DNA from 3 places in the Stappia sp. G46H5W genome. Region 2 is predicted to be linked to each of the others. Evidence: riboswitches for the same ligand, from Rfam matches in the RefSeq annotation. Region 2 holds a riboswitch; each other region holds the start of a gene.
The links. Region 2 has a riboswitch for cobalamin ahead of ACVJ6E_RS00365 (energy-coupling factor ABC transporter permease). Riboswitches for the same ligand answer to the same signal wherever they lie in the genome.

Region 1 (9,398 bases), 220 kb from region 2:
TTCAGTGAGGAAACGAAGATCGGCAGCGGGTTGATGCCCTCGCCCGCCAGCGCCTCGCACAGGGCCTCGACCGGCGCGGTCGCCGCGCTCTGCATCAAGGCCTTGTAGAAGACGATTGCCGCAACGGGGGCGGCAGGATCGGCCCAGGTCGCCCGCAGCTCGGCCAGCGTCGGGCGTGCCCGGCCGGGCAGCAGCAGGCCGGCGCGCGGCAGCGGGCGCGGGGGATCGGGCTCCTCCGCCCCATCCAGCAGATGCGCGGCGTAGCGCAGGAAGTTGCCGAGATTCTCCGCCCCGCCCTCGGCGAGGTAGCGCCACAGGTGCCTCACCTCGTCGACCGGCAGCGTGGAGCGGGCGGCAAGGTCCGCGTCCCAGCGGTCGTCGCCCGGCATCACCGCCAGGTGCAGGCCGTGGCCGCGCGCCGCCTCGGTCAGCCGCTCGACGCCATAGGGCCAGTATTCCGCCCCGCCGAGCAGACGCAGCACGACGAGCCGCGAGCCCGCCACCGTCTGCTCGGCATACATGTCGACCGAATAGGGGTGCGACAGGGCCATCAGGTTGGCAAGACGCAGGCTCGGCTGCTCCGCCCCGCCGCCCGCCGCCACGGCAGCGAGCGAGGCGAGTTCCGTATCGGCTGCCGACAGCACGACGACATCGGCCGGCGACTGGCCGAGATCGACCGCCTCGTCGCCCTGGTCGATGCGTCCGCTGCGTCCTGCGAGAATATGCATGCCGTCTCCTGCCCTGCGCCTAGCCTGTCGTCCGGATCAGGCCGCGAGCGCGCTGGCGAGCAGGCCCTCGACACGGGCAAGGTCGAAGCCGGCAAGGCCGATCACCACGACGCGGCCGGGACCGCGTGCATCGCGCGCGAACCACGCTTCGACGCGCGGGCCGACCGCCTGCACCATGGCAGGTGCCGCCTTGCCCTCGATGCCGACCGCTCCCTTGATGCGCAGGACGCCCGGCACCGCCATGGCGGCGGCAACGCGCGCTTCCAGGTCCTTCAGCGAGGCGAGCGGGGCGAGCTCGACCACATGGCTGACGAAGTCGTCGTGGTCGTGATGATGGTGGTGGTGGTGGTGGTGATCGTGGTCATGGTCGTGATCGTGATCGTGATCGTCGTGATCATGGTCATGGTCGTCGTGGTGGTGATGCTCGTGATGGCTCTCGCGGCCGTGCATGTCCTCTTCCGCGGCGCTGGCACGGCCGAGCAGCACGTCTGCGGCAAGCATGCCCTTTTCCGCCGCGACGATCTCCACCGCCGCGCGGACGCGGCCGGCGACTTCGGCGCGCACGCGCTCCAGCGTCGCCGCGTCGACGAGATCGGCCTTGTTCAGCACCACGAGATCGGCGCAGACGAGCTGGTCCTCGAACAGTTCCTCCACCGGGCTGTCATGGTCCAGCGCCTCGTCGGCGGCGCGCTGCGCGGCCAGCGCCACCTCATCGCCCGTCACGCGCCCTTCGGCGACGGCCGCCACGTCCACCACCGTCACCACCGCATCGACCGTCACACGGGTCTTGACGCTCGGCCAGGAGAAGGCGCGCACCAGCGGCTGCGGCAGGGCAAGGCCCGATGTCTCGATGACGATGTGGTCCGGCGCCTCGTCGCGGGCGATCAGCATTTCCATGGTGGGGAGAAAGTCGTCGGCGACGGTGCAGCAGATGCAGCCGTTGGTCAGCTCCACCACCTCTTCCGCCGCGCAGTCCGGATCGGCGCAGCCGTCGACCAGCGAGCCGTCGAAGCCCATGTCGCCGAATTCGTTGACGATGAGCGCGATGCGCTTGCCCTTCGCCTCGCGCAGGAGGTTGGAGAGCAGCGTCGTCTTTCCGGCCCCCAGGAAGCCGGTGACGATGGTGGCCGGGATCTTGCCGGCGGTGCGGGGCGTGGATGCGGTCATAGGCGAATCTCCGGCTGAAGGTGGGACGGCTTGAGAACGAGCGGCAGGCCGGCGGCGACGAGCACCGCGACATCGGCGACTTCCGCGATGCGGCGATTGAGGCGCCCCTGCTCGTCGCGAAAGCGGCGGGCGAGCGCATTGTCGGGAACGATGCCCGATCCGACCTCGTTGGTGACGAGAACGACGGGACCGGGCGCTGCGCGCAGCGCCTCGGCAAGCCGGGCCGTTTCCGCTTCCGGATCGGCCTCGGCGAAAATCAGGTTGCTGAGCCACAGCGTCAGGCAATCGACGAGGATGGCGCTTTGCGCCGTGCTTTCGGCGGCGATGACGCCGGCAAGGTCGCGCGGCTCCTCGATGGTGCGCCAGCCGCCGCCCCGCTGGTCGCGGTGGCGGTCGACGCGCTGGCGCATCTCGTCATCGAAGGGTGTGCAGGTGGCGACATAGATGCGCTCGCGCTGCGCTGCGCTCACCAGCCCTTCGGCATAAAGGCTCTTGCCCGAGCGTGCGCCGCCCGTCACCAGCACGGTGCGGGCCGCAACAGGGGCCGGGGCAGGCAGGGGATCGGATGCGGGAGCATGGCTCACGCGCAGGTCTCCCCGCGGCTGGATATGCCGGGAGAGCTGAAGCGGCGGGCGCCCTTCAACGGGAACATTCTGGCCTCCTGCCGTCCACCCGACGGCGCGTGACGTTTCGGGCCGGGCCCCGTGGGGGCCCGGATGATCCGGCTCGTCTCCTGGCTCGCGGGTCGTCGCCTTGTCCTGCCCTTCCCGGACCAAAAGGCCCAGTGGTTCATGCAGGAAGACTCGCCGCTCACAGTTGCGGGGGCAGCTGCGGATTCGGGAGCCCGACTTGGGTCCTCCCCCACCGCATTCCGACTTTCCCCTTTCATCGGACTTCGTCCGTCAGAAAGGACCGGAGGATGACGACTCATAGCCTGCCGAAGGGCCCCGCGTCCAGCAGCGAGGCGGAAAGGCCTTGCACGCCTTCCCTTGCGGAGTATTTGCCGGCGCACGCGAAAAAGCCCCGATAGCCGCGCCCCGCCCCGACTGTGGAAAAGTTTTGCGACAAAGGGCTTGGCAAGCGGCGGCGCAGTTTGCTATACGCCTGCCACCGACGCGGTGCATCTGCCCCGCGTGATTGGTGATCCCCGGTAGCTCAGTGGTAGAGCAAGCGGCTGTTAACCGCTTGGTCGCTGGTTCGAATCCGGCCCGGGGAGCCACTCTTTTTAGTTCCCTCAAAAATATCCGATCTTGCCGCCACCGCACGACGCAACGCGCCGCGCGGCAATTTGCGTTTGCCTCACCCCTCGCGGTTCAGCTGCCAGATCGAGAAGTTCAGCGCGGCGGCGAAGGTGACCCAGGCGAGATACGGCACGAGCAGCAGCGCCGCGAACATGTGCACCGGCCAGAACAGTAGAATCGTCGCGAGAATCGACAGCCACACCAGCACGATGTCGATCATGCCGAGGTCCGGGCGGTGCAGGCCGAAGAACAGCGGCGTCCACACGCCGTTGAGCGCCAGCTGAATGCCGTAGACGGTGAGCGGCAGGGCCGCGCCTGCAAAGCCCGCCTCGCGCCAGACCAGCCAGCCGGACACCGCGATCATCACGTAGAGCATCGTCCACACCGGGGCGAACAGCTTGTTGGGCGGGCGCCAGGACGGCTTCTTAAGGCGTTCGTACCATTCGCCGGGGCGGAACAGCGCCCCGGTCAGGGCGGCGAGAAAACAGGCTGCCAGAAACCCCAGAAGAGCCGGCAGGGTCGACGAATCCATCAGCTTTGCCTCGAACGTTCACGAACCATTGTGCTCGGGGGCGAGCCCCTCTTGCCAAGCCAACGCATCGCGGGCTGGCCAAGTTCCCCCTCATTTATCCTCGGCGAGCGTATGGGCAACCAGCGCGTTGGCATGACCATGGCCGAGCCCGTGGGTTTGCTTCAGCCAGGCCACCAGTTCCATGTGCTTGAGACCGGACTGCGAACGGATCAGGGCCTTCCATTCGGCGATGGGCCGGCCGTAGGTCTTCTCGATGGAGGGGAAGTAGGAGGCCGGCCCCTTCACCGGCGGCGTTTTTCCGGACAACGACATAGCTGGCTTCCTTGCCTAAAGATCCCGCTGGCGGATCGTGTCGGACGGGTGAATGCAGACCAGCTCCAGCTGATCCGTACCCACGTTGAGATAGCGATGCGGCACATCGGCCGGCGCAACGACGATATCCCCGGCAGAGGCGCGCAGCCGCTCGTCGCCGACCAGGAACTCCGCCTCGCCTTTCCGCACCACCCAGGTCTCGCGATAGGGGTGGACATGCAACTGCGATCCGGTTCCCGGCGCACTGTCGGTGGCGAACATGGACACCGGCGCGCCGTAGTCCTTGCCCTCGAACCGGACCGTCGGGCTTTCGCCCGGAGCCGGCGGGCGGTGGCGGCGGACGGAGATATCGGGCCGCCCGGCCTCTTTGGCCGAGGCGTGAGCACTGGCTGTCATGGCAATCCCTCCTGCATTTATCTTGACGCGAAGATACTTCTGGAGATTTGTCTTTGCGTCAAGATAAATATCTTGATATCGAGAGACCGAACTCGAAGCTGCCTTCGAGCAGCGGCAGGGACCGGGAACTGGAGCGGAGACTGCCATGGCGGATCATGTCGACAGGCTGAGGGCGCAGTGGGCGCGGGAACTGCCGGATCTCGACACCGAGCCGATGGCGATCCTCGGCCGCGCGCGGCGGCTGACGCTGCTGGCCGGTGCCAGCATCGAGAAAACCTTCTCAGGCTTCGGCCTCGACCGGGGCGAGTTCGACGTGATCTCCACCCTGCGCCGGTCAGGGCCTCCCTACCGGCTCACGCCGACGGACCTTTATTCGACGCTGATGATCTCCTCCGGCGGGCTGACGCATCGGCTCGGAAGGCTGGAGAAGGCGGGGCTGGTCGCGCGCGAGAAATCGGCGAGCGACGGGCGAAGTGTCGAGGTCGTGCTGACACCGGCCGGCATCTCGCTCGCGGAAGAGGCGTTCCGGGCGGACATGGCGAACGAGGCGCGGTTTCTCACAAGCCTCGCCCCGGCCGAGCGCGAGGCTCTGGCCGGGTTATTGCGCGCGCTTCTGGAAGAGCTGGAGGCCGCGGAAGCCAAGGCCTGAGCGACCCTGACCGGCGCCCTGCCCTCAAGCCGCGGTCAGGCGCAGGCGCGTTGCCCAGGGATCGGCAATAACGAGGCCCTCGCTCCCCTCCCCGGCAAGTTCCAGCCCGGCCTTGCGGGCCGCATCGGAGATCGCACCGATCCTGCCGGCGTCGCGCAGGACGATCTCCAGCTCGGCCAACCCGGTGCATCCGTCCTTTCGCGGTCCCGCGCCCCGGCTGTTCCAGATGTTGCCGGCCAGCTGATGGTGATAACCGCCCGAACCGTAGAAGCTCGCGCCGGGATAGCGCGCGGCGATGTCGAAGCCGAGCAGCCCGGCATAGAAGCCATCGGCCTTGTCGGTCGCCCCGACCTGCAGGTGCACATGGCCGACGATGGTGCCGGCCGGCGCACCCTGCCACTGCGTCCCTTCGGCGGCGTCGAGCAGCGAAGGCGCATCCAGCGGATCCGTCGACATGACGATGGCGCCCGACGCATCCGTCCATCTGGACGGGGCGCGGTCGGCGTAGATCTCGATGCCGTTGCCTTCCGGATCGGCGAGATAGATCGCCTCGCTCACCTTGTGGTCGGACGCGCCCTGCAGGCGCAGGCCGCGCGCGGCAGCAAAGGCGAGCCAGCGGCCAAGGTCTGCGCGCGTCGGCAGCAGGAATGCGGTGTGGAACAGGCCCGCCTCGGAGCGCGGCGCAATCTCGAGCCCCGCATCGCCGCGCAGGCGCAACAGCGGCACGCCGCCAGCGCCCAGCAGCATCTCCGCACCGTCCGTGCCGAGGTCTTCCAGACCCAGGATGTCGCGATAGAAGGCGGCAACGCGCGCGCTGTCGCGTACGGCCAGCGTGACGAGGCCGACGCGCAGGGGCGCTGCGGCCATGTCGAAACGGTCGGCTTGCGCGCCGGCCCGGATGTCGAGGGTGGTGGCGGACATGACTGTCTCCAGGTCTCAAGGCGGGCTATGGGCCCGCAGTCTGTGACCTGGAATGTGCGCTTCACATCGCGCAATTACAATCCGCCGTTTCCTTACAGTATCGTTCACGTATCGGAAACAGTCGCCCCCCCCCCCAATTCCGCTGCTGCGGCTTATGCCGCGTCGAAGCGGGCGAGGAAGTCGCGCACCGAGCTTCTCAGATTGCCGGCCTCGCGATGCACCGTGCGCGACAGCTCGCGCACCATCGCCGCCTCCTTGCTGGTCTCGCCGATGGCCGAGGACATCTCGCCCATCGTGTCCGCAACCTCGCTGGTCCGGGTCGAGGCCTGCTGCGCGTGCTGGCTGATATCACCGGTGGCCTGCCCCTGCTGGTCGACGGCCTCGGCGATCGAGCCGGTGAAGCCGTCCACGTCGTGCATGGTGCGGGTGATCTCGCCGATGGCGGCCACCGCCTCCTCGGTCGATCCCTGGATCGCGGCGATCTGCGCCCCGATCTCTTCGGTCGCCTTGGAGGTCTGCGTGGCCAGTTCCTTCACCTCTGCCGCAACGACCGCGAAGCCCTTGCCGGCCTCGCCGGCGCGCGCAGCCTCGATGGTCGCGTTGAGGGCCAGCAGGTTGGTCTGTTCGGCAATCGCCTGGATCAGCGAGACGACCTCGCCGATCTTGCTGGCACCGGCGGCAAGCCGCGACACCGTCTCGTTGGTGCGCTTGGCGTGGTCGCTCGCCCGCGACACGACCTCGGTGGTGGAGGTCACCTGCCGGGCGATTTCGGAAATCGAGGAGGACAGCTCCTCCGCGGCGGCCGCCACGGTCTGCACATTGTCCGAAGCGTGACGCGACGCGGCGGTCGTGCGCTCCGAAAGCTCGCCCGAGCGCACGCTCATGGTCTCCAGCGTGTCGACGGCCTTCATCAGATCGCCGGCCGCCCCTTCCAGGGAATCGAAGAACGCGCGGGTCGTCTCGTGGAAGGACTGCGCGGTGCGGCGCTCCAGCTCGCGCTGCTCGCCGGCGCGGCGCTGCTCCTGCTCGGCAGCCTCCTCGGCCAGGCGTCGCTGGTGGATCACGCCCTCGCGGAACCGGGCCAGAGCCTCGGACAGGCGCCCGAGTTCGTCGCCCGATCGCCACGTCGGTGCAGGAGCCTCGGTATCCCCATCGGCATAGGCGCGCGCCAGCCGGTCGAGATCGCGCAGACGCATCGCAACGGCCCGATGCACGAAGACGGTGCCGGCGAGAAACACGAGGATCATCGCGGCGACACCGCCGAGACTGACGGTGCGCGCCCACTCGGCTTCCGAACGCAGCTTCGCAAGGCTCACATCCATCGAATCGTGGATCAGCTCCTCGGCCTCGTCCGCGCGGGCGATGAAGCTCTCGAACGTTTCGTCGAAGATCTCGTCGGCCTTCGACCCGGCCGCCCCCGCAACCCCGGAGGCAAGGCCGGCATGGCGTTCTCGTGCGACCTCCTCGAACGTGTCGATCTTGGTGGCGACATCCTCGACGATCTCGCGGACCGCCGGATCGGTGGTCGCGATGAAAGTCCCCTCGTCGTTGCTGCCGCCTTCCAGGATGGCCCGGGCATAGAACCGGGCTTCGTCGATCAGCCGCCAGACCTCCTCGACGCTCTCGCCCTGGTCGCCGGACATGATCTCCTCGAACAGGAGATGGGCATGGGTGGCGGAGAGCTTGATCTCCATCGCCGCATCGGCGAGCGGCGCCTCGGCCTCGCCCAGGTCGACGCCGTTCTCGCCGACCCGCTGGGTGGCGTTGAAGGAGACAAGACTGCTGATGACCGCGACCCCGATCAACAGGGCCATCGTGGCACCGATCTTGTGAGCGACGCTGAGGCTGAACGTTCGGCTGCGCATTGCGCTCCTCCAGATGCGGACGTGACCTTGCGGCGATATTGGCGGGCCGACATGAACGCTAGGTAAATTTGCTGATACAGAAAAAAGAGGACTGATTTGACGGGAAGATTTATCGAATAGCCGCGACAGCCTTCGAATCTCTTCACAGAAACGCAGGTCCAGGGACGGCGAAATACGTCTTCGCGCCGCTGAAGGGACATGCGCAGACAAGGGTTGTGCCGGCCCCGTTTTCGCCGCTAATCCGGGAAAGGATCCAACCGAGCGCGCACCGCGACAAGGATGCGCGAACGACCTGGCAGGAAAGGCAGGACAGGCATGGCACGAACCACAAGAACAACCGCAGCAGTCCTTCTCGCCTGGAGCCTTGCCGGTACCGCGCTGACGCCGGCCCTTGCGCAGGACGAGACCTGGTCGGCGAAGGTCATCGGCAGCGCCGCCTACCGCGAGCGGATCGCCATCGGCAGCGATGCGGAGCTGGTGGTCGAACTGCGCGAGATGGGCGCGCTCGACCCGGCTGTCGATTCCGGCTCCGTGCGCCTGCTTGCGGAAAACCGTCAAAAGCTGGAAGGCCGGCAGGTGCCGCTCCCCTTCTATCTGAAGGCAGAAGGCGCCAGCCTCGTCCCCGGCACCAGCTATGCCCTGCGCCTGCAACTCACCAATGGCGATGGCCCGGGCTGGGTGTCGGCGCCGATCGCGGTCGAGATCCCGCAAGCGGCCACCGGCAAGGTCGAGATCGAGGCCGGCGACGTGCTGCTCGTGCGCAGCCTGCCCGTCCAGGCCACGGCACGCCTTGCCTGCGGCGACGAGACGGGCCGCCTGCAGCACAAGGGCGAGATCGCCGTTCTGGACTTCGGCGGCCAGACGCTGGCTCTCAGGCAGACGCCGGCCGCCAGCGGCGTGCGTTACGAAGCGGCGGACGACGCCACCACCGTGCTGTGGACCAAGGGGCCGGAGGCGAGCTTCACCTTGCGCGGACAGGAGCAGCCGCCCTGCACGCTGGAGATCGAGGCGCCCGAGATCGCCTCGGGCATGGATACCCTGCCGGGCGGCGAATGGGTGGTGGAGGACATTTCGAGCAGCGGCATCATCGACAATTCGCGCGCGACGCTGATCTTCGCCGCCGACGGCCAGCTCAGCGGGCGCGCCACCTGCAACAGCTACGGCACCCGCTTTGCCACCAATGGCGACCGGATCGCCATCGACCCGCGCGCGATCTCGACGATGATGGGCTGCGCCCCGGCCCTGATGAACCAGGAGCGCAAGTTCCTGGACACCCTGCCGAAGCTCACCGGCTGGCGCATCGACGAGACCGGCGCCCTGCTGCTGGAAGGCAGCGACGGCGCCTTGGTGAAGGCCCGCCGCGACGGCTGAACAGGCGCGGTTTACCTGCTGCTGGCGCGCCGCCGCGCGGACAGGCGCGCCCGCACCGCCTCGGCCGCAAGGCCCGCGGCAAAGCCGGGGAGCACGCCGAGGCCGAACGTACCGAGAGCCGTGGCGGCGATCACCGGGCGACAATCGGGCCGGGCATCGAACAGACGGCGGCTGAACGCAAGATCCCAGGCAGCGTAGAGCAGCAGCGCGCCGGCG
Region 2 (9,398 bases):
GGCGGCAGCATCTTGGTGGAGAGCATCCACATCAGGATGTCCTTGGTGCGCTTGGCCGGAACGAAGGCCATCGACCAGGCCGCCGGAATGGCGATCAGCAGGCCGAGCAGCGTCGAGCCGAGCGAGATGATCACCGAGTTCATGAAATGCAGGAAGTAGTCGGAGCGCGAGTTGACCTCGACATAGTTCTCCAGCGTCCACTCGAAGGCGAGGAACGAGGGGGGCGAGGCAATCGCCTCCGCTTCCGTCTTGAAGCTGGTCAGGATCGTCCAGAGGATCGGGAAGAAGATCGCCAGCCCCACGGCCCAGGCAGCCAGCGTGACGACGATCTTGCGGGTTCCGGTGGCTCGACGCGCCATGGTCAGGCCTCCAGGTTCTTGCCGATCATCCGCATCAGGAAGATCGCGACGATGTTGGCGAGGATCACGGCAACGATGCCGCCGGCGGAGCCGCCGCCCACGTCGAACTGCAGCAGCGACTGGGCGTAGACGAGATAGGTGATGTTGGTCGAGGCGTAGCCCGGCCCGCCATTGGTGGTCACCAGGATCTCGGCGAAGACCGACAGCAGGAAGATGGTCTGGATCAGGATCACCACGGTGATCGCCCGCGACATGTGCGGCAGCACGATGAAGCGGAAGCGGTCGAACGCGCTCGCCCCGTCCATCTCCGCCGCCTCGAGCTGCTCCTTGTCGAGCGACTGCAGCGCAGTCAGCAGGATCAGGGTCGCGAAGGGCAGCCACTGCCAGGCGACGATCACGATGATCGACATCAGCGGGGCATGGGCGAGAAAGTCGAAGGGCGGCAGTCCGAGCGCCTTGGCCATGTGGGCGAACAGCCCGTTGACCGGGTTCATGAACATGTTCTTCCACACCAGCGCCGAGACGGTCGGCATGACGAAGAACGGCGCGATCACCAGAACGCGGACGATCCCCTGCCCCCACATCGGCTGGTCGAGCAGCAGGGCAAGGCCGACGCCGCCGACGATGGTGATCGCCAGCACCCCGCCGACCAGCAGCAAGGTGTTCGTCAGCGCCTCCACGAAGGCGGGATCGGTCAGGAAGAACTCGTAATTGCCGAAGCCGATGAACTCCTCCATCCCCGGCATCAGGAGATTGTAGCTGAGGAAGGAGAAGTAGACCGTCATCGAGAGCGGGACGATCATCCAGCCGAGCAGCAGGATCACGGCCGGCGAGATCATCACGCGCGCGGCGGCACGCGAATGGGCGGTTGCCATCGGTTCAGCCCCGGGTCAGTTGGTCCTTGGGAAGGGCGGACCGACCCGCATGAAGCGCGGGCCGGCCCTCGTCCTTGGCGCGGCTTACTTGATGTAGCCGGCGCGGCGCATGGTGCGCTCGGTCGTCTGCTGGGCGTTCTGCAGCGCCTGCTCGGCCGAGACCGTACCGGCAAGGGCGGCGGAGAACTGCTGGCCGACGGCCGTGCCGATGCCCTGGAATTCGGGGATCGCCACGAACTGCACGCCGACATACGGCACCTCGTCGACCGTCGGCTTCTGCGGGTCGGCGGCGTTGATGCTCTCCAGCGTCATCTTGGCGAAGGGCGCGGCCTCCAGGTACTTCTCGTTCTCGTAGAGCGAGGTACGCGTGCCCGGGGGCACGTTGGCCCAGCCTTCCTTCGAGGCGACCAGCTCCAGGTATTCCTTGGAGGTCGCCCAGGCGATGAACTTCTTGGCCGCCTCGGTCTTCTGCGAGCCGGCCGGGATCGCCAGGTTCCAGGCCCACAGCCAGTTGCCGCGCTTGCCCAGGCCCTTGTCGGGAGCCAGCGCGAAGCCGACATGCTCGGCGACCTGGCTGTCGTTCGGGTTGGTCACGAAGGACGCGGCGACGGTGGCGTCGATCCACATGCCGCACTTGCCGGTCTGGAACAGCGCCAGGTTCTCGTTGAAGCCGTTGCTGGACGCGCCCGGAGGACCGTAGTTGTTCATCAGGTCGAGATAGTCGGTCAGCGTCGCCTTCCAGGCCTCGCTGTCGAACTGCGGCTTCCAGTCCATGTCGAACCAGCGCGCGCCGTAGGAGTTGGCCATGGCGCTAAGGAAGGCCATGTTCTCGCCCCAGCCAGCCTTGCCGCGCAGACAGATGCCGTAGACCTCGCCCTCCTTGTCGGTCATCGCCGCGGCGGCTTCCTTGATGAAGTCCCAGGTCGGGGCGTCCGGCATGGTCAGGCCGGCCTTCTCCATCAGGTCCTTGCGGTACATCACCATGGAGCTCTCGCCGTAGAACGGGGCGGCGTAGAGCTTGCCGTCGACGGTCAGGCCACCGCGGATCGCCGGCAGCAGGTCGTCGACATCGTACTCGGCGCCAAGGTCGTCGAGCGCGACCAGCCAGCCCTGATTCGCCCAGATCGGCGCCTCGTAGGTGCCGATGGTCATCACGTCGTACTGGCCGCCCTTGGTGGCGATGTCGGTGGTCACGCGCTGGCGCAGCACGTTCTCTTCCAGCGTCACCCACTCCAGCTCGATGTCGGGGTTCTTGGCAGCGAAATCGTCCGTCAGCTTCTGCATCCGGATCATGTCGCCGTTGTTGACGGTGGCGATGGTCAGCTTCTCGGCCAGCGCCGGGGACACGGCAAGCGAGATGGCCGTCGCGCCCAGAAGGGCGCGGATGAATGTGGTCATGAAGTCCTCCCAGATGCCGAATGGGCATTTGCTATGATTGCGGGCAAATACTCACAAAACAGGCAGGAGCCGTCAAGCTGGCGCGGCATGCCGCCCGCCAACATTCGTCGCTGCACCGCAAAAAATATCAATTTGACAATGACTTGAGAAAGACTCCCGTAGCGGCAAGACGCAAGAGGGAAGGCCTTCACGCGATGCAACCGCTGGCGCGCGCGTGGTCAGGCAGATGCCGAAGGGATCGGTGGAGAGTGCGGGATATGGGGGTGCGCGGCGGCGGAAACACCCGCCCGGCAGCGGCGTCTCAGCGCGCCAGCAGACGGTCGGCGGTCAGCTCGTTGGTGATCAAGCCGTTCAGCAATTCCCCGCGCAGCGCGCCGAGGATCGCGTCCACCTTGCCCTCGCCGGCGGCGATGCCGATCACCGGCTTGTCGCGCGCCTTGCCGAGCGGGGCACTGGCGACGAGATCGTTGGTCAGGCCCTCGATCAGCTCGCCATTGCGGTCGTAGACCCAGCTGGTGATCTCGCCGATGGCGCCGGCCGCGGTCAGCGCCGACATCTCGTCGCGGCTGATGAAACCGTCGACGAAGAGCGGCGCGGTCTCGCCCATGTTGCCGACGCCGACGAAGGTCACGTCCGCGTCCTTGGCCAGCGCCAGGATGTTGTGCACCGGCTCCTGATTGTGCAGCAGCGTGCGCTCGCGCTTGGAGCGGGCGAAGACCGGCAGCGGCATGGGATAGTGGCGGGCGTTCACCCGGTCGGCCATGCGGATGATGACGTTGTAGGCCGAGGCCGATCCGTCGGACATCATGTTGCCGAGCAGCGAAACGATCTTGTGCTGCGGGCAGTCCATGGTCGGCAGCTGGTCGACCGAGGCACGCAGCGCGCGCCCCGTGCCGAAGGCGATGATCTTCGGTTCGTTCGACTTCAGGTGCCGCTCCATCTCGCCGGCCGCCGCCTGGGCGATGCCGACGATGGAGGCCGGGGTCGCCGGGTCGCTCGGTACCACCTCGCAGGAGCGCAGGCCGAAGCGGTCCGCCAGATTGCGGCCCAGCTCCATGCAGCGGGCGATCGGGTGGTCGAGCCGCACCTTGATCAGCCGTTCGGTCACGGCCAGCGAGACGAGGCGCTGCGCCGACTGGCGCGACACGCCCAGCTTGCGCGCGATCTCGTCCTGGGTGTTGCCGGCGACATAGTAGAGCCAGCCGGCCCGGGCCGCCTCGTCGAGGCGGCTCACATCCGCATCGCCCTTGCCCGCCATCGCCTCAGCTCCCCTGCCCGGCCGTGCGGCCGCCCGTATCCCGCGCCAGTTGCGGCGCCATCTCGAAAAACGCGGCCCACCGGTCGAAGACCGGCAGCGGCGGTTCGCCGGGCGCCGCGTCGCCTGCGTCCAGGTGGCTGCCGCCGATGAAGTGCCACACCGCCATCTGTGCCGCGCGCGCCGCTTCCAGGCCCGGCAGGCTATCCTCGATGACGAGGCAGCGCTCGGGCGCGATGCCGCACTCGGCCGCCGCATGCAGGAAGAGATCCGGTGCCGGCTTGCCGCGCGCCACCTGCGAGGCGGTGAACACGGCCTCGCCGAAATAGCTGTCGAGCCCGGCAAGCTGCAGCGAGCGGCGCACCCGCGGCGGGCTGCTGCTGGTGGCGACGCAGGCCCTCACCGCCAGCCGGTCCAGCACGTCGAACACGCCGGCGACCGGCTTCAGCTCCGCCTCGAAGGCGACAAGCAGCCGCTCGCGGTAGTCGCTCTCGAAGGTCTCGGGCAAGGCGATGCGGAAGTCGTCGCGAATGCTCTGGGCAACGCGCGGAAAGCTGCGGCCGAGGAAATGCGCCTTGAAGTAGGCATGGTCGACCGCAACGCCCGCCTCCTTGAGCGCGGCCAGCAGCACCCGCTCGCTGATCGGCTCGCTGTCGACCAGCACGCCGTCGCAGTCGAAGATCACCAGCGCGATATCGCGCCCGGCGAGCGGATCCCCGCTGCGAGGGGAAGCGAGCCTGTCGCGAAGATCGGAAGAAGAAGTGTCGAGCGTCTGCACGCGGCGCGGCATCCTGTTTCGCGGCCGCACCCGCGCGGCCCCTACCTGTTCTTCCTGACGATGGCAGGCCTGCCAAGTCAAGTGCGGCGGCCCGGCGGGCATGACCAGCGAATCCAAATTACCAGATCAAGCCATTGATATACATATCGATTTGCGATTATGCCGCAAATATGCCACATTGCATCCCGTCGACCGGGGATGCGCTGCATGCCCGGTTCTGCCTTTCGGGGGCATGGTCGAGGTTCGGACGGGTCCGGATCTTCCGCCCCCCTTCTCGTTCGCCCGGGCCCTCCGGGCGGTCGTAACGAAGCCCGCACGCCGGCTGCCGTCCGCTTCCTCCCGCGGACCATGGCACGCCGGGGCATCTTGCTTGTGCGGGTGCGAGACTGGCCATCGCGCGATGTCGCCGGGAAACCGGATGACGCCGCTTCTGGCACCTCCTGGTGCGGTCACTCGCAAATAAAATCCGACCGGGCCGACAGGCCCGCAATAAAGCAGACACGTCCGGCAAGCGGTTCCACCGCGGGCCAGCATTGTCGTAACAACAGGGATACAAGATGAGCGACCAGACAAGCACCACCGGCATTCCCGAGCCGGAAGGTGCGTCCGACATCATCGAGACCGACTTCGAGATCGGTCAGCACAACCTGGAGGGGCAGCTCGGTCCCTTCGGTTTCGACATCCACAACCCGGTCTTCCTTATTTCCAGCCTGTCGATCGTTGCCTTCGTGGTCTACGCGCTGGTGGCGCCCGAGCAGGCGGCCTCGTTCTTCGGCTGGCTGCGGCCTGCCCTGACCAGCACCTTCGACTGGTTCTTCATGAGCGCGGCCAATGTCTTCGTGGTGTTCTGCCTGTTCCTGATCGTCAGCCCGTGGGGCAGCGTCCGCCTCGGCGGCAAGGAGGCGAGCCCGGACTACAGCTATGCCGGCTGGTTCGCGATGCTGTTCGCTGCCGGCATGGGCATCGGCCTTATGTTCTTCGGCGTGCTCGAGCCGGTCTATCACATGGCCATCTCGTCGCCCCTCGGCGTGCCCTCGCCGTTTGCGGCCGACGGCTCGATCATCCCGGAGAACGTCGAGGCGGCCAAGGAGATGGGCCTTGCGGCGACCATCTACCACTGGGGCCTGCACCCCTGGGCGATCTATGCCGTGGTGGCGCTGGCGCTGGCGCTGTTCAGCTTCAACAAGGGCCTGCCGCTGTCGATCCGCTCGGCGTTCTACCCGATCTTCGGCGAGCGCGTGTGGGGCTGGACCGGCCATGTTATCGACACGCTGGCCGTGTTCGCGACGCTGTTCGGCCTTGCCACCTCGCTCGGCCTCGGCGCCCAGCAGGCCAATGCCGGCCTTGAGCACATCTACGGCATTCCGAACACGATCACCGTACAGGTGATCCTGATCATCGGCATCACCTCCATCGCCCTGGTCTCGGTGCTGCGCGGGCTCGACGGCGGCGTCAAGGTGTTGTCGGAGATCAACATGGTGATCGCCGCCGTACTGCTGCTGTTCGTGCTGTTCGCCGGCCCGACGGTCGCGATCCTCGGCGATTTCGTCACCGGTCTCGGCGCCTATGGTGCCGACCTGGTGGGCCTGTCGAACCCGATCGGGCGCACCGACGACGACTATCGCCAGGGCTGGACGGCCTTCTACTGGGCGTGGTGGATCTCGTGGTCGCCGTTCGTCGGCATGTTCATCGCCCGGGTCAGCCGCGGTCGCACGGTGCGCGAGTTCATCACCTGCGTGCTGCTGATCCCCTCGCTGGTCTGCGTGCTGTGGATGGCCGTGTTCGGCGGCGTTGCCATCGACCAGGTTCTCTCGGACCCGGCGACCAGCGCGGTCAAGGCCAACGTGATCGACAGCTACAGCCCGGAACTGTCGCTCTTCGCCATGCTCGAGGGCCTGCCGCTCTCGGCCATCACCTCGACCATCGCCATCGTGCTGGTCATCGTGTTCTTCGTCACCTCGTCCGACTCGGGCTCGCTGGTGATCGACACGATCACCGCCGGCGGCAAGGTCGACGCGCCGGTGCCCCAGCGCGTGTTCTGGTGCACCTTCGAGGGACTGGTGGCCATCGTGCTGCTGATCGGCGGCGGGCTCGGCTCGCTTCAGGCGATGGTCATCTCGACCGGTCTTCCCTTCACGATCGTCCTGCTCCTGATGTGCGTGGCGATCTTCAAGGGTCTGCAGACCGAGGAGCGCTGACGCACTCGCGCCTCGCTTCTCGGGGCATAGGGTTTCGGCCCTAAGGGGGAAAGGGCGCGGCCTTGACGGGCCGCGCCCTTTTTTTTGCCTGTCGGTCGCCGCTGCGTCCTGCATGTCCGACGCCCCGCATACCCTCTGCCGTCACCCCGGACGAGCATCGCGAGATCCGGGGCCCATTCGTTCCCAGAGCGGCAGCGAAACACGCCAGCGCCCACCCCACACTGAGCCTGTCATCCCGGTTTCGGCGAAGCCGAAGACCGGGATCCAGTAACCCCAGGCCGCACGGTTCGAGCCGTGACGTCGCCGCGAGCGCCCTTCGTCGAGGGCATCCGCTTTCGCAAACCCACACGCCCCCGGCGGATACTGGATGCCTGCCTTCGCAGGCATGACAGCCGTGGGGATGGCGGCGCCTCCCACCTCACGCCTGCCGAGGGTGCCAATGGGTCCCGGGTCGCGGCTGCGCCTTGCCCGGGATGACAGCCGAGTAGGAGGCGCCGCCTCGCATCACCTCAACTGCCGCCCTTTGCCGTCCCTCCTCCGGCTTTGCCCCACCCTCCGCCGTCACCCCGGACGAGCATCGCGAGATCCGGGGCCCATTCGTTCCCAGAGCGGCGGCGAAACACGCCAGCGCACCCCACGCTCAGCCTGTCATCCCGGTTTCGGCGAAGCCGAAGACCGGGATCCAGTAACCCCAGGCCGCACGGTTCGAGTCGTGACGGCACCGCGAGCGCCCTTCGTCGCGGGGCATCCGCTTTCGCAAACCCACACGCCCCAGCGGATACTGGATGCCTGCCTTCGCAGGCATGACAGCCGTGGGGATGGCGGCGCCTCCCACCTCACGCCTGCCCAGAGCGCCAATGGGGCACGGCCTCTGCCTCATTTCCCGGCACGAAACGCCGTGTTTCGAACAGGATCGGACGAAAATTGATCTTGTCACACCAACTCCCCGCCCTCTAGCATTGCAAGGTGATGGTACCCGTGAGGCAAAGCCGAACGCGGGTGAAAAGGGAACACGGCGAGGCGTACCCAACAGGGACCGAATCCGTGGCTGCCCCCGCAACTGTGAGCGGCGAGCGCTGTCCCAATGCCACTGGCCCTTCGGCCGGGAAGGCGGACAGGCGCAATGAACCGCGAGCCAGGAGACCTGCCATCAGCCGCGGCGCAAGCATTTCTTGCGCCTTTCCCATAGCTCCGCGCACGGTGGGTGCGCCAAGGAGGCTGATATGCATATCGAACCCGGCGTCGTCGACGGCGCCAAGATTCTACTCAGCGTTGCGACCGCCGCCGCGTCTGTCGGCCTGATCGGCAAGATGGCGATCGACACTATACGCCGCGACGGGGGCTTTGCCGCCCTGGTGGTCCGCTCGGTGATCGCGACCGCGCTGGTCTTCTGCTTCTTCGAAGTGCTTCCGACCAAGCCGGTCGGCGTGTCCGAGGTTCACGTCATTCTCGGCTCGACGCTCTATCTGATGCTCGGTGCCGGTCCGGCCGGCATCGGCCTTGCGCTCGGCCTGCTGGTGCAGGGCGTTTTCTTCGCCCCGGCCGACCTGCCGCAATACGGCATGAACCTTACGACGCTGATCGTGCCGCTCTTCGCCATGAGCCTGCTGGCAAGCCGCATCATTCCGGCTAAGACCGCCTACAAGGATGTCAGCTACAAGCAGGCGCTGGCCCTTTCGACCAGCTACCAGGGCGGCATCGTCGCCTGGGTCGGCTTCTGGGCGCTCTATGGCGGCGGTCTCGGCGCCGAGAACCTCGCCAATGTCGGCAGCTTCGGCCTCGCCTACCTGACGGTGATCATCGTCGAGCCGCTGGTCGATCTGGCCGTGCTCGCCGGCGCCAAGCTGTTCGACAAGGCCCGCACCGGCCTCGTCTTCCAGCAGCGCCTCTACCACGCTGCCGCCTGACGGCATCTCTTTCCGGCCGCCTCGTGCGGCCGGTCTTCTTTCGGGGGTCAGGCCCCTCACGCCTTGGAACAGGCAAACTGACAAAACAGCCTGAGGTGAGAAAACGTCCAGGACCTGAAGCAATGACGCGACCCATTCCGGGGCGTCCTGATCGACTTGAGAAAAGGATCGACTGCATGACGAGGTTCACATCCGCCGGGTTCGCCCGCACCGCTTTCCTGGCCGGCTCGCTGGCCGCAACCCTTGCCGCCACGGCGACGCCCGCCCTTGCGCATCTCAATCCCGGCGAGCACGGCTCGTTCGCCGCCGGTTTCAGCCATCCGCTGTTCGGCGCCGACCACATCCTGGCGATGATCGCCGTCGGCCTGTGGGCCTGGCAGATCGGCGGCCGCACGGTCGCCCTGGTGCCGGCCACCTTCGTCGGCACCATGCTGCTCGGCTTCGCCCTGGCACTTGCCGGCGTCTCCCTGCCCTTCGTCGAGCCGGCGATCCTCGCCTCGGTTGTGGCGCTCGGCCTGCTCGTGGCGCTGGCCGTCCGGCTGCCGCTCGCCGGATCGGCCGCCGTCGTCGCCGCCTTCGCCCTGTTCCACGGCCACGCCCATGGCGGCGAGATCGGCGCGGCAACGCA
Region 3 (9,398 bases), 740 kb from region 2:
CCGCCCAGGGGGCGGAATAGCCGGGCGAGACCTGGCCGGCATTGGCGAAGCTCGTTTCCATGCCCGCTGCCTCGCGCCGGTCGATCACCTCGACCTCGTGACCGGCGCGGGCGAGATACCAGGCGGTCGTAACGCCGATGACGCCGCCGCCGAGAACCAGAACCTTCATGACTTGACTGCCCGATGTTGCGGCACCCTCAGGAGAAGAGGCGCCAGAAGAAGACGATACTCATCACCGTGCCGACGACGATGACGATGGCCCGCACCGCCTGTCGCGGCAGGGCCTTGGCCACCGGTGCGCCGGCATAGCCGCCGATGGTGGCGGCGACCATCATCAGGATGGCCTGCGGCCAGCTGACGAGACCGGCCGCGGCGAAGGTCGCGACCGAAATGGCGGAAAGGACGAAGGAGAGGGCGTTCTTGAGCCCGTTCATGGCGTTGAGGTCGCGCATGCCCCACAGCGAGAACAGCGCCAGCAGCACGATGCCGAGGCCGCCGTTGAAATAGCCGCCGTAGATCGCAACCAGTGTGGTGGCGAACAGCCCGCCGGAGGAGGCGCGGCGGCGGCGCGCCCAGCCCTGCAGCCGCTCGCCGAAGGCGAAGGCGAGGGTGGCGGCAAGCAGCAGGAAGGGAACGACGGCCGAGAAGGCCTCGTTGGTGGAGACAAGCAGCAGAAGCGAGCCGAGGAAGCCGCCGAACGCGGTGGCGATGACGACGCGGATCAGCAGGCGCGGGTCGAGGGCGGCGATCTCCTTGCGAAAGCCGGCGACGCCGCCGAGATAGCCGGGAAACACCGCGACCGCGCTGGTCGCGTTGGCCGTCACCACCGGCACCCCGGTATAGACGAGCGCGGGGAAGGTCAGGAACGTGCCGCCCCCCGCGATCGTGTTGAGCATGCCGGCGGCGAAGGCTGCCGTCGCCAGCACCATGTAGTCGAGCATGGGTGGGTGTCCTCTCTCTTGTCCCTTGCGCGGACCTCAGGCGGCCGAGGGGCCGGGATCCTCAGGTCCGTTATATCCGCCTGCCCGGGGGCGGTCTGCGCCTGCCAAGGCGCCATGCACCAGTTTCAGCAAGGGCCGGCGGCGCGCCGGCTCCGGCATCGCCTGTGCCGCCGTCTCGCCGGTCTCTCCGGTGCTGCCGCCGCCGCTGCGCCGCGCGGCTTCCGGCTGGAAATGCACCTTCTGCAGCAGGATGCGTTCCTGCCGCCCGGCCCCGTCCTGAAGCACGAATTCCTCGCCTTCGGACAGGCCGAGCAGGGCCAGCCCCCGCCGGGTGGTGATCGGCAGGAACATGCCCATCGGCATGGACAGGTGGTCGTGCGAGATCACCCGCGTGTCGGGCGTGCGCCCGTCGACGCTGTAGGTGACGCGGCTGCTCAAGGTGGCGACCGTCTCCGGCACGTCCTCGCGGAAGACGATGGTCGCCGCCTCGAGCTTGCGCTTGAGGATCGGTGCGAGAGGGTCCTCGTGACCGCGGCGGCGGTCGCGCATCACCTCGAGAATGGTGAAGTCCTTGGTGGTCAGGATGCAGGTGTCGATGGACATCGCAGGTCTCCAGCGCTCCGTCCGTGGAGCGGCAAAGGTGAAACGGATCGGAGTCCCCCTGGCCGCTTTCGGTCGCGGCACAGGGGTCAGGATCCTGCGATGAGACACCCTCCGAAAATCGCCAGCCGGTCGCGCGGCTTCGGCTCGGTGCTTGCCCCGGTTCCGGTGGTGGTCATGCCGGACGGGCCTCGGCCTCGGCCACGGCGGGGAACTCGACGCTCTCCACGGTCAGCCGGTGGGTGCGCCCGTCCAGCGAGGTCCAGTCGATGGACTGGCCGGCAGACAGGCCGATCAGGGCGGCGCCGATCGGGGTGAGGACGGAAATCTTGCCCTCGGCAATGTTGGCATCGCCCGGGAAGACCAGCGTCACGGTGCGGTCCTCGCCGGCATCGGTGGTGAAGCGCAGCCGCGATCCCATGCGAACGACGTCGGCGGAAATGCGCCGGTCGTCGACGACGCGGGCGCGGTCGAGCTCGCTCGCCAGCTGATCCGCGACAGCGGGATTGCGGGAGGAAATGGAATCGGCAAGCCCGGACAGCCGCTCGTGGTCCGAGCGGGTCAAGGTGATGGCGGGCTTGCGCTTCTTCTGGATGGCTGGAGCCATTCTCGGCATCCTTGCAATGTTGTAAGGCCGCCGACGCACGTGAGCGCGCGTCGGGCGGTCATGATCTGTTGTGGGAAGTTGTTCGCCGCCTTGGTGGCCTGCTGTCTGCCCGCTAGGGGACGAGCCGGCCTATGCCCCGCGGCCGGGGCGCGACGCGACCGAGCCGGGGGTCAGTGTCCCGCGATGGGGCACACCCTGAAAATGGAAAGCAGGCGCGGAGCGGTCGTGTACATTCCAAGAAGGTCGGTGCTTGCGGGGCGAAAGTCAAGTCACGGCTTTCCCGGACGCGGCAAGCAGGCGCGCAGAACCCTGCGAGGGGCCGGATTCGCGCAGCCCCCGGGTTGCCATGCCGGCCTGCGCGGCAGCCGGGAGCGGGCCGGCAGGCGTCCTGACGCAGCGTCTGGTTGTGCCTGCGAACAGGGCATCGACAGATGATTGACTCCGGCGCGCGAAACCGCTCTCTTTTACGGCGACAGAGGTTCCGGACATGTCCGGATGAAAAGGGAACACGGTGAGGCGTACCCAACAGGGACCGAAACCGTGGCTGCCCCCGCAACTGTGAACGGAGAGTGGACGCTCGAAGGCCACTGACCCCGCCGCCAAAGGCAGGGTTGGGAAGGTGAATGTCCGCGATGACCCGTGAGCCAGGAGACCTGCCCCTGTCGGTCACCCGACCTTCGATACGGGGTGTGTCGAGGCGCGGCTTTCCGTTGAGGTGACACCCGAAAACCGCCTGCGTCCGCAGGCCGCCGCCTTGCGTCTTCGCGCGGGGTTGCGCGGTCGCGTCCGCTGGCTCGTGCCGTATCGCGACGGGACGCCGAGGGGCGTTTCGGCGCACGTCAGGGGTGTGTCTGGATGAATTCGATTTCGCGTGGCGCCTTGCGCGCCGGGCCGGTGGCCGCTGTGCTGGGGGCCGGATTGGGGGCCGCGATGGTGCTGGCGCCGGGAAGTGCCCGAGCCCAGGATTTCGAGGCGCAAGGCTTCGACGCGCAAGGGGGATACGAGGAGCCGACGCAGCTGCGCCGGGTCGTCGTCTCGGCCGGGCGCACGCCGGTCGCCGCCGAAGCGGTGGGCCGTGCTCACACGGTGATCACGGGCGAGGAGCTGGAGACGACGCAGCAGCGCTATGTCGCCGATGCCCTGCGCAAGGTGCCGGGCCTGGCGGTGTCGCGCACCGGCGGCAATGGCGGCATGACCCAGATCCGCATCCGCGGCTCGGAAGCCAACCATGTGCTGGTGCTGATCGACGGCGTCGAGGTGGCGGCCACCTCCAGCGGCGAATTCGACTTCGGCGGGTTGCAGGTCGCCGACATCGAGCGGATCGAGGTGCTGCGCGGCCCGCAAAGCGCCATCTACGGCTCCAACGCCAGCTCCGGCGTCATCGCCATCACCACCAAGGGCGGTATCCACAACGACCTGGAAATCACCGGGCGCACAGAAACGGGCACCGACAAGACGGTGGCCGGCCATCTGGGCGTGCGCGGCGGCGGCGAGAGGTTCGACATCGCGGTCTCCGGCGCCTGGCGGCAGAACGAGGGCTTCAACATCTCCCAGTTCGGCTCGGAGAAGGACGGCGACCGCAACGCGACGCTGAACGGCCGTTTCAACTGGGACATCACCGAGGCCTTGAGCCTCGATCTCAGCGCCCGCTATGTCGACCGCAAGTCGGACACGGACGACCAGGACTCCTCCTGGCCGCCGACCCCGACGGAAGGCCTTGTCATCGACACGCCCGGATACAACGCGACGAAGGAGTTCTACTCCGGCGTCGGCCTGTCCTGGTCGCTATTCGACGACCGGCTGGTGCAGAAGGCGCGCGCCGAATACTCCGGACTGGAGCGGCGCGGCTTCAACTCCGGCAGCCTGAACGGCAACGACGACCGCCGCCTGCACCTCAGCTATCAGGCGACGGTGACGGCGACGACGCCGGACTTCCTCGACGCCGAACACAGCCTGACCGGCGCCATCGAGTGGGAGCGCGAGCACTACAAGAACGCCTTTCCCGCCTACGATCCCTCGCAGGTTCCCGGCAAGCAGCGCGACCTGACCAGCTATGTCGCCGAGTATCGCGGCGCGTTCCTCGACGCCCTGTTCTTCAGCGCAGGCCTGCGTTACGACCGCAACGACCAGTTCAAGGACACGCTGACCTACAGCGCCAGCGCCGCCTATCAGCTGCACGAGACCGGTACGCGCTTCCACGCCTCCATCGGCACGGGCATCACCAACCCGACCTTTTTCGAGCAGTTCGGCTTCATTCCGGCGACCTTCACCGGAAATCCGAACCTGCGGCCGGAAAAGAACTTCGCCTGGGACATCGGCATCGAGCAAAGGTTCTGGGGCGGGCGAGCGGTCGCCGACGTGACCTATTTCAACGAGCGGCTGGAAGACGAGATCTGGACGCCCTGGGTGGCGGGCGCCGGCTCCTCGCCGGCCAACATGGACGGGATCAGCAGGCGCCAGGGCATCGAGGTGTCGCTCGGCGTGGAACTGCTGGCCGACCTCTACGCCAAGGGCACCTACACCTATCTGGATGCGACCGAGCCGACGGGCCTGCAGGAGGTGCGCCGGCCCAAGCACTCCGGCTCGCTCAGCCTCGTCTATGCCTTCCACGAAGGGCGGGGAAACCTCTTCCTCGACACGATCTTCAACGGCCGGATGAAGGACAACGAGTTCATCAGCGCAACGCCGCAGACCCGGGTGACGCTGTCCGAGTATTTCCTTGTGAATGTCGGTGCCGACTACAGGGTTTCTGACAATTTCACGGTCTATGGGCGGGTGGAGAACCTGCTCGATCAGCAGTACCAGGAAGTCTACAGCTACAACTCACAAGGACTGACCGCCTATGCGGGCATCAAGGCGAGCTTCTGACGCCAGGGGCGGGGCGGCGGGGATTGTCCTCGCCGCCCTGCTGGCGCTGTCGGGTCCGGGCACCGTCGCCACCGCGTCCGCCACGGGCGAGACGCCCCGGCGGGTGGTGTCGATGAACCTGTGCACCGACCAGATCGCCATGCTGGTGGCCGCGCCCGGCCAGCTCATCTCGGTCTCCTACCTGGCGGCCCGGCCCGACGTCTCGTTGATGAGCGCGCAGACGGCCGGGCTGACGATCAATCACGGGCTGGCGGAGGAGATCTTCCGCCTCGACCCGGATCTGGTGATTTCGGGCACCTACACGCGGCGGGCGACGGTCAACATGTTGCGGCGGCTCGGCCGCCGGGTGGAGGAATTCGCCCCGGCGAACGGCTTTGCCGACATTCGGCAGAACGTCCGCCGGATGGGCGAACTGCTCGGGCGCGAGGCGCAGGCCGCGCGGCTGATCGCCGCCTTCGACGCAGAGGCCGCCGCCCTTGCCGCCGCGCCGCCGGAGGGGCATGCACCGGTGCTCGGCTCCTTCGGCGCCAACAGCTTCACCACCGGCGGCGGCACGCTGGAAAACGAGATTGTCGGCGCGGCGGGCCTGCGCCATCTCGGCGAGGAACTCGAGATCACCGGGACGACGCGGCTGCCGCTGGAAGCGTTGGTGCTGGCCGATCCGGACTATGTGCTGCTGTGGGAGCGCTCGCTCGCCGATCCTTCGCGCGCGACCGAGATCCTGCGCCATCCGGCGCTCGACGCGCGCTTCGGCAGCGAGCGGCGGCTTTCCGCCGACAGCCGCTACTGGATCTGCGGCACGCCGCTGACACTGGAGGCGGTGGCACGATTGCGCGCCGAGGCCGGCGGCGGGACCTCACTGCGGCCGGAGGCGAACCGATGACCGCGGACCGGCGCTACCCGCTGTTGCTGGCCGGCCTTGGCCTGCTGGCCGCGCTGCTGTTCCTCGCCTCGCTCGGGCTGGGGCAGGTGTGGATTGATCCGCTGACGCTCGTCACAGCCTTCAACGACACGAACAGCGCGGAGGCGGTGATCCTCGTCGAGATCCGTCTGCCGCGCGCGCTGCTGGGCGCGGCCATCGGCGCGATCCTCGGCCTGTCGGGGGCGGTGCTGCAGGGCTTCCTGCGCAATCCGCTGGCCGAGCCGGGCCTGCTGGGCATTTCCGCCACCGCTTCGCTCGGCGCGGTGATCGCCATCTATGCCGGGCTGACGGCATTGCACCCCTATGCGTTGCCGCTCTGCGCGCTGGCCGGGGCGCTGATCGCGGTGACCCTGGTGCAGATGCTGGTGGGGCGCTCGGGCGACATTCTCGTCATCATCCTGGCCGGCGTCGCGCTGTCCTCGCTCGCAGGCGCGCTGACCTCGCTGGCGCTGAACCTGGCGCCGAGCCCCTTTGCGGCGCTGGAAATCGTCTTCTGGATGCTGGGTTCGCTGACCGACCGCAGCCTCGTCCATGCCGGGCTGGCACTGCCCTTCATCGCGGTTGGCGGCGTCATGCTGGCGCTGACGGGGCGGGCGCTGGACGCGCTGGCGCTGGGGCCCGATGTCGCCCGCAGCCTTGGCGTCAATCTCGACCGCACCCGGGTGCTGGCGGTGGTGGGAACCGCCATCGGCGTCGGCGGGGCGACGGCGGTGAGCGGCGCCATCGGTTTCGTCGGGCTGATCGTGCCGCATCTGCTCCGCCCGCTCGTCGGCCACCGGCCCTCGCGCCTGCTGCCGGCCAGCGCGCTGGGCGGGGCGGCCTTCCTGCTGGCCGCCGATATCGCGGTGCGCCTGGTGATGCCGGACCGGGACCTGAAGCTCGGCGTCGTCACCGCCATTCTCGGCGCGCCGTTCTTCCTCTGGCTGCTGATCAGCCTGCGCCGGAGGACGTCATGATCCGTCTCGACTGCGAGAGCGTGACCGTGCGCCGGGGCACGCGCGAGACCTTGCGGGGGATCTCCTTCTCCTGCGACCGGCCGCAGCTTGTCGGTGTGATCGGCCCAAACGGGGCCGGCAAGTCGACGCTGATGCGGGCGATGACCGGATTGCAGCCCCACGCGGGCAGCATCCGCTGGGGGGGCTGCGAGCTTGCCGCGATGCCGGCAAGCGAACGGGCCCGGCTGATCGCCTACATGCCGCAGGAGCGGACGGTCCACTGGCCGATGGACTGTATCGAGGTGGTGCTGCTGGGCCGCCTGCCGCATCGCGGCGGCTTTGGTGGGGCATCGGCCGAAGACCTGCGCCAGGCCCGCGAGGCGATGGAGCGGATGGATGTGGCCGGCTTTGCCCGCCGGCCCTTCGACACGCTGTCGGGCGGCGAACAGGCCAGGGTGCTGATCGCGCGCATGCTGGCGCAGGCCCCGCATGCCTGCATTGCCGACGAGCCGGTGAACGGCCTCGACCCGGCGCACCAGATCGCCCTGATGCAGGTGCTGGCCGGGCTGGTGGCGGAAGGGCGTCCCGTCTTCGTGTCGCTGCACGACCTGACGCTGGCGAGCCGGTGGTGCGACCGGCTGCTGCTGCTCGACGGCGGGCGGCTCGTCGCCGATGGGACACCGGGCGAGGTGCTGGACGCCGAGCGTCTTGCCGGCGTCTACGGCATCCGCGCCGAACATATCGACATCGGGGGGCGGGCGTCCGTCGTCCCGAGCGACCTGATTTCCAGGGAGACAGCACAATGACAGAGACGGGCATGACAGAGACCGAAGCGAGCACGTCCAGCCTTGCCGATATCCTCGCCGACCGGCTGGCCGACCGGGGCGCGGGCTGGAGCATCGGTTCCTTCGGCGCCATCGCCGAGTTTCACCAGCGGGCCGACGACCGGCTGCTGGTCGACCGGCCGCAGGAGCTGTACCGGGTGACCGAAAAGGGTGGCATCCGCCTCGACATGTCGGCGCTGGACGAGGCGAGGGCGGTGGCCTTCGAGACGCTGAGCCCGCGTGCGAACCGCTGGGGCCAGGGGCTGGCGCTGTGCCTGCCCGAGGAGCAGGCCGCGGTAACGCAAAGGGCGGTGCTGAGCGAGCTGGGGCCGGATGTGGATGCCCTGCGCGAGGAGGACCGGGATGCGGTACTCTTCGACATGGGGCTGGCCCAGCCGCAGATCGAGTTCTGCATCCGCACCAGCGATCCCGACCTGATGGCGATCCTGCGGGAGAATGCCGGCCGCTCGGTGGCCGATCCGCAGAACCCGGCGATGGCGGCGATCCTGCGGGCGCATCCGCACCGCATCGCCCGCTCGAAGCTGGGGCGGGTCGAGGTCTACCAGATGATCGGCGGGCCGGACACGGGCGGCGTCTCGCCCGATGGGCCGCATACCCATGTGCTGCCCAAGCTGCTGCGCTCCGGGCGCACGCACTCGGCCAACACGCCGATCCCGCAAGGGCTGGTGCCCTGCGCCATGCTGCATCCGGCAAGCGCGGTTTCGGGCGCGCGGGGCGAGGACATCGCCTTCGACGCCGCCCGCCACGAGGAGTTCCAGGAGCTGCTGCGCCGCTATGGCCTGCCGGACTATGTGGCGATCAAGGACAAGGTGCTGGACGCGCTGGAAGAGGGGATGGAAGACGCGCTCGCCGAGCCGGACAGCCGGCTGACCCGCACGGGCCTGCGCATCGCGCTGCGCCAGCTCGGCCGGCAGGCGGAGGCGGTCGGCCGGCCGAACCTTGCCCGCCGCATCGAGCGGCTGCGCCAGCGCTTCGACCGGCTGGAGGAGCCAGGCGAGGTGGACGAGGAACGCCCGGGCCACTGAAGCCGCCGGGCTACCGGGCCTGTCAGGCGGTGCCGGGCGCGCTCCGATAGAGGCGCAGCGGCTTGGTCGGCGCGCGGGCGATGGTGCCCTTGGCCTCGAGGTCGAGCTGGACCGCCTTGAGCCACCAGCCGGCGGTCGCGCCTGCCGGGAACAGCGCGTCCGGCAGGTGTGCAAGGAGCGCTGCCTTGGCCTCCGCCACCGTCAGCCCCGGCTTGTCCGGCGTCAGCACGGACAGCAGGGCGGTGCGCATCGCCTCGTATTTCGCCCGGTCGACACGCGAGGTCTTGCCAGGGATGTTGACGTTCTCGATCTCGATCCTGTCGTCAGGCCGGGACATCCAGCACTCCTTTCACGTAGTCGGCGCGGGGTCGGCGGAAGCCCATCGCGGCCCAGGCAAGGATCAGGCGAAGGAAGAACCCGGCCGAATGGGTCTTCAGGTTGGGAACGTCGTCCGGCAGAGCGGAGGGATCGTCCATGTCGCCGGTCATGGTGCGCATCTGCAGGGGCGGCAGGGTGCCGGCGGGCCACAGGGGACCGTAGAGGTCGATCCAGTGGCCACTGGTGAAGTCGAGGAAGATCGGCGTGTTGCAGCAGGTGGCCACCACGCGGCGGGTTGTGGTCTGCGCCGTCAGGCGGTGTTCCCGCAGGTGGTCGG

Region 1: it holds a riboswitch for cobalamin, as region 2 does, so the genes downstream of both, cobU (bifunctional adenosylcobinamide kinase/adenosylcobinamide-phosphate guanylyltransferase) here and ACVJ6E_RS00365 (energy-coupling factor ABC transporter permease) in region 2, are expected to answer to the same signal.
Region 3: it holds a riboswitch for cobalamin, as region 2 does, so the genes downstream of both, ACVJ6E_RS03290 (TonB-dependent receptor domain-containing protein) here and ACVJ6E_RS00365 (energy-coupling factor ABC transporter permease) in region 2, are expected to answer to the same signal.

What each region holds. Positions count from the first base shown of each region.
Region 1 covers NZ_JBZFLL010000001.1:289,060-298,457, forward strand. The annotation lists gene cobN (cobaltochelatase subunit CobN) at 1-728, opposite strand, end outside; gene cobW (cobalamin biosynthesis protein CobW) at 765-1,895, opposite strand; gene cobU (bifunctional adenosylcobinamide kinase/adenosylcobinamide-phosphate guanylyltransferase) at 1,892-2,479, opposite strand; cobalamin riboswitch at 2,602-2,827, opposite strand; tRNA gene ACVJ6E_RS01085 (tRNA-Asn) at 3,040-3,114, shown strand; gene ACVJ6E_RS01090 (TspO/MBR family protein) at 3,195-3,668, opposite strand; gene ACVJ6E_RS01095 (DUF4287 domain-containing protein) at 3,759-3,980, opposite strand; gene ACVJ6E_RS01100 (cupin domain-containing protein) at 3,996-4,376, opposite strand; gene ACVJ6E_RS01105 (MarR family transcriptional regulator) at 4,522-5,025, shown strand; gene ACVJ6E_RS01110 (VOC family protein) at 5,050-5,946, opposite strand; gene ACVJ6E_RS01115 (methyl-accepting chemotaxis protein) at 6,099-7,811, opposite strand; gene ACVJ6E_RS01120 (META domain-containing protein) at 8,127-9,182, shown strand; gene ACVJ6E_RS01125 (putative sulfate/molybdate transporter) at 9,194-9,398, opposite strand, start outside.
Region 2 covers NZ_JBZFLL010000001.1:73,936-83,333, forward strand. The annotation lists gene ACVJ6E_RS00335 (carbohydrate ABC transporter permease) at 1-359, opposite strand, end outside; gene ACVJ6E_RS00340 (carbohydrate ABC transporter permease) at 362-1,234, opposite strand; gene ACVJ6E_RS00345 (ABC transporter substrate-binding protein) at 1,319-2,632, opposite strand; gene ACVJ6E_RS00350 (sugar-binding transcriptional regulator) at 2,934-3,890, opposite strand; gene ACVJ6E_RS00355 (HAD family hydrolase) at 3,895-4,665, opposite strand; gene ACVJ6E_RS00360 (BCCT family transporter) at 5,223-6,863, shown strand; cobalamin riboswitch at 7,818-8,029, shown strand; gene ACVJ6E_RS00365 (energy-coupling factor ABC transporter permease) at 8,087-8,770, shown strand; gene ACVJ6E_RS00370 (HupE/UreJ family protein) at 8,947-9,398, shown strand, end outside.
Region 3 covers NZ_JBZFLL010000001.1:815,248-824,645, reverse strand. The annotation lists gene ACVJ6E_RS03310 (D-amino acid dehydrogenase) at 1-169, opposite strand, end outside; gene ACVJ6E_RS03305 (sulfite exporter TauE/SafE family protein) at 198-941, opposite strand; gene ACVJ6E_RS03300 (GreA/GreB family elongation factor) at 978-1,544, opposite strand; gene rnk (nucleoside diphosphate kinase regulator) at 1,717-2,148, opposite strand; cobalamin riboswitch at 2,608-2,823, shown strand; gene ACVJ6E_RS03290 (TonB-dependent receptor domain-containing protein) at 3,004-5,016, shown strand; gene ACVJ6E_RS03285 (ABC transporter substrate-binding protein) at 4,991-5,899, shown strand; gene ACVJ6E_RS03280 (iron ABC transporter permease) at 5,896-6,894, shown strand; gene ACVJ6E_RS03275 (ABC transporter ATP-binding protein) at 6,891-7,679, shown strand; gene ACVJ6E_RS03270 (DUF6925 family protein) at 7,691-8,743, shown strand; gene ACVJ6E_RS03265 (DUF6958 family protein) at 8,766-9,080, opposite strand; gene ACVJ6E_RS03260 (GFA family protein) at 9,067-9,398, opposite strand, start outside.